DNA from 2 places in the Pseudomonas sp. DTU12.1 genome. Region 1 is predicted to be linked to the other one. Evidence: riboswitches for the same ligand, from Rfam matches in the RefSeq annotation. Region 1 holds a riboswitch; the other holds the start of a gene.
The links. Region 1 has a riboswitch for cobalamin ahead of GDV60_RS14210 (CbtB-domain containing protein). Riboswitches for the same ligand answer to the same signal wherever they lie in the genome.
Positions count from the first base shown of each region.

Region 2: linked by a shared signal. The riboswitch ahead of GDV60_RS10725 (TonB-dependent siderophore receptor) and the one ahead of GDV60_RS14210 (CbtB-domain containing protein) in region 1 are both predicted to bind cobalamin.

Region 1 covers NZ_CP045254.1:3,287,315-3,290,784, forward strand. The annotation lists gene GDV60_RS26575 (hypothetical protein) at 280-1,395, shown strand; cobalamin riboswitch at 1,578-1,781, shown strand; gene GDV60_RS14210 (CbtB-domain containing protein) at 1,878-2,066, shown strand; gene GDV60_RS14215 (CbtA family protein) at 2,078-2,779, shown strand; gene GDV60_RS14220 (cobalamin biosynthesis protein) at 2,776-3,168, shown strand; gene cobM (precorrin-4 C(11)-methyltransferase) at 3,238-3,470, shown strand, end outside.
Region 2 covers NZ_CP045254.1:2,449,127-2,452,596, forward strand. The annotation lists gene GDV60_RS10725 (TonB-dependent siderophore receptor) at 1-1,821, opposite strand, end outside; cobalamin riboswitch at 1,913-2,118, opposite strand; gene GDV60_RS10730 (histidine phosphatase family protein) at 2,221-2,772, shown strand; gene cobF (precorrin-6A synthase (deacetylating)) at 2,820-3,470, shown strand, end outside.

The sequences.
Region 1 (3,470 bases):
GACCGCGTTCCCTTCTTAGCTTCGACCGGGGCCTAAGAACCTCGAGGGTGCAAGGCTACGCGTGCGAGAGGACGGGTCAATGTCGGCAAACCCAGATCAATTTTTACCCCACGGCACTCTGGGAAAAAACCTGTATCACTCTGCAGGCCTCGGCGGGGAACAAGTTTGAATGGGGCGCCACACAGTCACCGATTCATGCATTTGCAGCCCTGTTGGCATTGCTCACAGGAGTCCATCTGCGGTGAGCGCCCAATACAGCAACAAACTCGAGGTTCTGTCATGACTATTTCAATGTTTCAGCCCAACAGCCTTCACTCGCTGCCAATCACGCAGGGCAAAGACAGCAATCAACCCCCGCCCTCCAAAACTGACACTGCTCAGAACCAATGGGCAGACGACACCAGTGGCGCCAGCCGAACAACGCGAGCGACGCCGGGGGCATCATCTCAAGCAGACTATCCATCGTCCTACAGCGACAGGCGCCTACTCAAGGAGGTGAAGAAGCATTTTAGACAGTACGCAGCGGGAGATGGTGACAGGTACGTTAACTTTAATGAATTGAAGGAAGCCGCCGGCCAGCAGCCGACCAGTAGAACCTTTACTACGCACGCGTCAGCAGTGGCCAAGGAACTTCTCAACCGTCCTAGCCTGCTTGACGAACTGGATATAGGGGTTGGCTCTACTTGGAGGGAGCCAGGGTTGAAAGACCAAAGGTTCGATCATGACAACCTGGACTACATGATAAACAAGTATCGCGAAACAACTTCTTTGGAGAGCTACAGCGACAAGGTGCTGGCCAAGAAATTACTGTCTACGTTGGACGAGCTAGAAATCTCCACAACCTTCCCATACGCTAGTTTTACCTTGGTCGACCTAAAAAATATGGCAGCCGGAAAACTACACGACGGCCGAGACGCGACACAAGAGCAAATGAAACTTGCAAAGGAAATACTCAGCCGTCCAAAGTTACTTGAAGCACTCGACAAAGATATATATGGATGGACCAACACCGCCCTAAACTGGAACGATATCGCTCTTGTGGCTGAAGACTTCGAAAGTCTCAGCGATGAATACTTGCTATTTCAAATGAGCATTTACTATGAGGAGTTAGCCGCCGCACCTGACACCGACCATCTAAGTTTTAGCGAATTGAAAGAGGCGGCAGGCGAACTACCAAGCACCCGTAAATTTTCCTCAAAAGCAACAGCGGTTGCCCGAGCACTCCTTAAAAGACCTGACCTGCTTCACAAGTTGGATACAGGTCCTAACAATAAAGGTGAAGCGGGGAAACAAGACGAAAAGATTGAAGGGGGAACCGTCGACCAAGTGCGCCTTACTAGTTCGAGGTTACCGCGTCGCCCTACCGGGCCAGCGCAAAAAGGACGTTTGTCTTAAGACGGGGGGCAGTTCGTTTGCCGCGTTTTTTGGCTTGAGCCCTGCGGCCTGGTGCGGGCGGTAGCATAAGCGGGCAAAGCACGCGCCCCTTTGTTCTCTGCCACGCCTGCTCAAAATTTCAATCCGTGAGTTGTTCGGCGTGCGCACTCACTCAATTGACGGGATCCCCCTGACCATGCTCTCCTACACATCTTGTTTCAGGTGCCCTTCACAGGGTGAAACGGGAAACCGGTGACCCATGCGTGCATGACAGTCCGGTGCTGCCCCCGCAACGGTAGGCGAGCGAAGTGTCAGATCCACTGTGCCTGTACGGCATGGGAAGGTGATGCTTTTAGGCCCAGAGCCCCTCGCAAGCCCGGAGACCGGCCCGAACCAATCAGATAACAAACCCGCGGTGGGCGGGCGCTGTTCAGAACCCTGCGTGCCCGGCTCGCGGGGTTTTCATGCGCTCGTATCACCCTGCCACTCGAAAGGGACGTGCCATGTCGATCATCAGCAGCACCTCACACACCGCCAGCAGCTCCGCCACCTTGAGCCAGCGCCTGACCGCCGCCATTGGCGCGTCGATCCTGGGGGCGTGCCTGGTGTATTTCGCCGGGTTCTCCCATATCGAGGCCGTACACAACGCCGCCCACGATACGCGCCACAGCGCTGCCTTCCCGTGCCATTGAGACCTGCCGCCATGATCAAGCGAATTGCGCAAACCGCAGGTTTCAGCGGCCTGCTGGCCGCCCTGCTGCTGACGCTGCTGCAAAGTTTCTGGGTAGCCCCGCTGATTCTGCAGGCGGAAACCTTCGAAAACGCCCCGGCCGCAACCGAGGTACATGAACACGCCTCAGGTGCCGCAGCCCACAGTCACGACGCCGAGGCCTGGGAACCGGAAGACGGCTGGCAACGCGTGCTGTCCACCACCGGCGGCAACCTGGTGGTCGCTGTCGGTTTTGCGCTGATGCTCGCGGGCCTCTATACCCTGCGCGCTCCGACCCGTACTGCCCAGGGCTTGCTCTGGGGCCTGGCCGGCTATGCCACCTTTGTATTGGCGCCGACCCTGGGCCTGCCACCGGAACTGCCCGGCACCGCAGCGGCAGACCTGGCGCAACGGCAGATCTGGTGGATTGGTACCGCAGCCTCCACGGCTGCCGGCATTGCGCTGATCGTGTTTGGCCGCAATTGGCTGTTGAAGATCCTCGGCGTAGCGATCCTGGCGGTGCCCCATGTGGTTGGCGCGCCACAGCCGGAAGTTCACTCGATGCTGGCTCCCGAGGCATTGGAAGCACAATTCAAGATCGCCTCGCAGCTGACCAACGTCGCGTTCTGGCTGGCGCTGGGGCTGATCAGCGCCTGGTTGTTTCGCCGCAATCGTGACGATCAATACGCCGCATGATTTTGACGGTTGGCCTGGGTTGCCAGCGTGGCTGTGAGGTTGAAGCCTTGCTGGAACTGTTCAACAGTGCGCTGGCCGAGGCCGGTATCGACCCCGGCCAAATCAGCGCATTGGCAAGTATTGCTCACAAGTGCGATGAGCCAGGCATAGTCGCCCTGGCCAACGCGTTGAACCTGCCATTGCAGTGCTTTGATGCACAACAACTGCAGGTCTACGAAGGACGATTGAGCCATAAGTCGGATGTGGTTTTCGCCCATACGGGGTGCTACGGCATCGCCGAAAGTGCCGCTTTGGCATTGGCAGAACAGCTTGCCAAGGCCCCTGCCCGACTGCTGATCACCCGCAAAAAAGCCCCCAGGGCCACGTTTGCATTGGCCTGCGCCGGCTAAAGTCCGATAATTGCCCTTCTCGATCATGAGCCGTACTCATGCGCGCCCGCTTTTGCACAGGATTTTTCCATGACCGTCTTCTTCATCGGCGCTGGCCCCGGCGACCCGGAACTGATTACCGTCAAAGGCCAGCGGCTGATCCGCGATTGCCCGGTAATCATCTACGCTGGCTCCCTGGTGCCGGCTGCCGTGCTTGAGGGGCATCGGGCCGAACAGGTGGTCAATAGCGCCGAACTGAACCTGGAGCAGATCATTGGCTTGATCAAGGCCGCCCATGAAAAAGGCCAGGATGTGGCGCGGGT
Region 2 (3,470 bases), 840 kb from region 1:
GTGCTGGTGGGCGTTGTCGAGGTAGCGATAGGCGTCGGCGTCCACCACCGAATAGTGGCCGTATTCGACTCTTTTCGAGCTGGTCACATCGTGGATATAGCGGATGGCCGCGCCGACGCCCCACAGGCGATTCTGCGATTCGAACCCCACCCGCGAGCGGGCGAAGAAGCTCGGCACATCGTTGATGGTGACCCCGGTGCGCGACTCGGTCAGGTTGCGGGTCATGTCCGCCTGCAGGCTCCACTGATCGTTGAGCGCCAACTTGGCATCGGCTTCGAAGCCGCGCACCTGGATCTGGCCCTGGCCGTTGACCCACTGGATGTCGTCGAGGGTGATCAGGTCGGTGATCTTGCGCTTGAACAGGGTCACGCTGGTGCTGAACTCGCGGTCGGCCAGCAGGCCCTTGTAGTCCAGGCCCAGCTCGGCGTTGCGGCTTTTCTCCGGCTTGAGGTTGCGGTTGCCGATCTCGTCGCCGGGTTCGTTGACGAACAGTTGCTCGGCATTCGGCAGCTTGTAGGCCGTACCGTACTGGCCGCGCAGGGCCCAGTTGGCGTTGAGGTCGTAGAGCGAGGTGAGCATGCCGACCGTGGCGCTGTCGCCGCCGCTCATGGTTTCGTGGCGCACGCCGAGGCTCGGATGCCAGTCGGGCAGGGCGTCGATCTGCGGGCGCAACTGGGTGTAAACGGCGTGGGCTTCGGCCTTGTTATTGTCGATGACCAGCACATCGTCCTGGCCCTTGAACCACTGGTTATCGGTACCGAATACCAGCATATGGCCGCCTGCAAGCTCGGCCTTGCCCTCGGCCTGCACGCCCCAGTCGGTAAAACCCCAGTAGTCGTTGTGATTGCGCATCACGGTGCCGCCGTTGGCGGTGTTGTTGACCCGTGAGTAGCGGGTATCCCAGTCGTTGATATGGCCCTTGACGAAGTAGCTCAGCCGCTCGTTGATGCTCTGTTCGAAGGTCGCCGTGGCAATCTGCTGCACGCGGTCGTTGGTGGTCTTGCGGTTGTTGGTGGCGCCGGCGAAGTCCAGGTTGGCATCGGTGTACTGGTAAAACAGCTCCAGGCGCGAGTCATCGCCAAAAGACTGGATGGCCTTGGCGCCGAGTGTGGTGACTTCGTAGGAGCGTTTCTTGTCGGTGACGTTGCTCATGTCGCGGTTACGAAAGGGCTGGTAGCCCTCGGACACGTTATGGCTGACATAGGCCAGCAAACCCAGGTCGCCCAGGCCATTGCTGAAAATCCGCTCGGCCCGGGCATCGCCGGTGGTGCCGCCAAAGGTATCGACGCCCAGGTTGGTTTCGCCGGATACGTCGCGCGTCTGCGGGCTGCGGGTGACGATGTTGATGACCCCCGCCACGGCCTGGGTGCCGAACAACAGGCTCTGGCCGCCCTTGAGCACTTCGATGCGTTCCACGGCGTTGGCCGGCAAGGTATCCAGGTACAGGCCACCGTACAGGCGGTTGTTCAGGCGTACGCCGTCGAGCAGGATCAGGGTGTCGTCATTGCGCCCGCCCAACAGGGAATAGGTGCCGTAGTCGAACGGGCCGTTTTTCGGGGCCACGTAGAAACCGGGGATGAACATCTGCATCGCCCGCGTGATATCTGCGCTGGGGCCGGCGCGTTCGATCTGTTGGCGGGTGACAATTTCGACCTTGCTGCCGTACTGGGCCATGTCGGCCACGGTGGTGGATTCCACCGATGGCGCGGAAACGGTCTGTGCCTTGAGTTCCAGGGCACTATTGTCAGCGAGTAGCAGGGGACTGAACAGACAACCCAACAGCAAGGTTGGGCCAGAAGTGACGCCGCGTTGAAAAATCATAGTCTTCTCGAAAAGTATCTTCGCAGAAGCACGCAGGAGAAGGTATCGAGCACACGCCAATACCGGCCCATGCCCGCCCACCGCAGGATTTTGCCAAACAGAAATTCCAGGCCGGTCTCCGGGCTCACGCGTATCGAACCCTTCACCTTCCCATGGCGTTCTGGCCACAGTGGTGTGTCGAAGGGGTCACGCGTATACCGTTGCGGGGGCAGCACCGGACTTGCTCGATCGAGCGTACCGGTTTCCCGTTTCACCCCATGCACGGCGGCATGAGGCACCTGAAACAGGCCGGCATCTGAACATTCCCGCGACCGTTGGTCAACTTATCCAGTGGTCGAACCGGTGGGTCTGGATCGTTGTAATATGTTTGCTTCGCTTGATCACCAGAGCCGCACGTCCATGCAGAGCACCCGATTGACGCTGATTTGCCATGGTGCGACCCGCGCGCAAAAGCTTGGGCATTTCGCCCTTGATGAAGCCCTGGAAACGCCGCCGTCGCCCTTGAGGCTGGCCGCACGTTTCAAAAAAGCGCCACGCCTGTTATGCGGGCCTGAGACCAGGGCCCGGCAAACGGCGACGCTGTTCGGTCAGCACGCCACGATTGATGACGGGTTGCGCGATATGGACGTGGGCCATTGGCGCGGTCGGGATATCAATGACATCGACCGCGACGAACTGACGACCTGGCTGACCGACAGCACCAGCGCGCCTCACCGTGGTGAGTCCGTGACGCAGTTGTGCGAGCGCGTCAGCCAGTGGCTGCAACGCGTCGCAGAGCAGCCCGGCCATGTGATGGCGGTTACGCATCCGGCGGTGGTTCGTGCCGCTTTGCTTCATGTCATGCAGGCACCCATCGCTATGTTTTACCTGATTGATGTGGAGCCGCTGTCTTCTACCGAGCTGCGTTTCAACAACGTCTGGCGTCTGCGCCTGGAAACGCACGAGACCTGAGTGGCGCGAACATGGCAAAATCCCGGCCCCGCACTGAGAACACCTTCATGAAAAAGATCCTGATCATCGGCATTGGCGCCGGCAACCCCGACTACATCACGATGCAGGCGGTGAAGGCGCTTAACCGTACCGACGTGTTTTTCCTGATGGACAAGGGCCAGAGCAAGGACAAACTGATCGACCTGCGCCGGGAGATCTGCCAGACCTACATCGACGCCGGGCATGCCTACCGCTTTGTCGAAGCCGACTGCCCCGAGCGTGTGCGTGGCGAGATCGACTACACCACGGCTGTGCAGGATCTGAACCGCGACAAGCAACAGACCTTCGAGCGGATGATCAACGAACAAATGGCCGACGGCGAAGTGGGGGCCTTCCTGGCCTGGGGCGACCCGGCGTTGTACGACAGCACCATCCGCATCCTGCAGGCGATTCTGGCCAGTGGCAGCTGTACGTTTGAGTTCGAGGTCATCCCCGGGATCACCAGCGTCCAGGCCCTGGCGGCCCAGCATAAAGTGCCGCTGAACCGCATCGGCCGTTCCATCGAGATCACCACCGGGCGTCGGCTTGCGGCGGGGCAGGTCGGTGATGCCGATACGCTGGTGGTGATGCTGGACGCCGAGGACTCCTACCGGAGCGTCGCGGATCAGCAAATGGACATCTACTGGGGCGCGTACCTGGGCACCCCGGATGAAATCCTG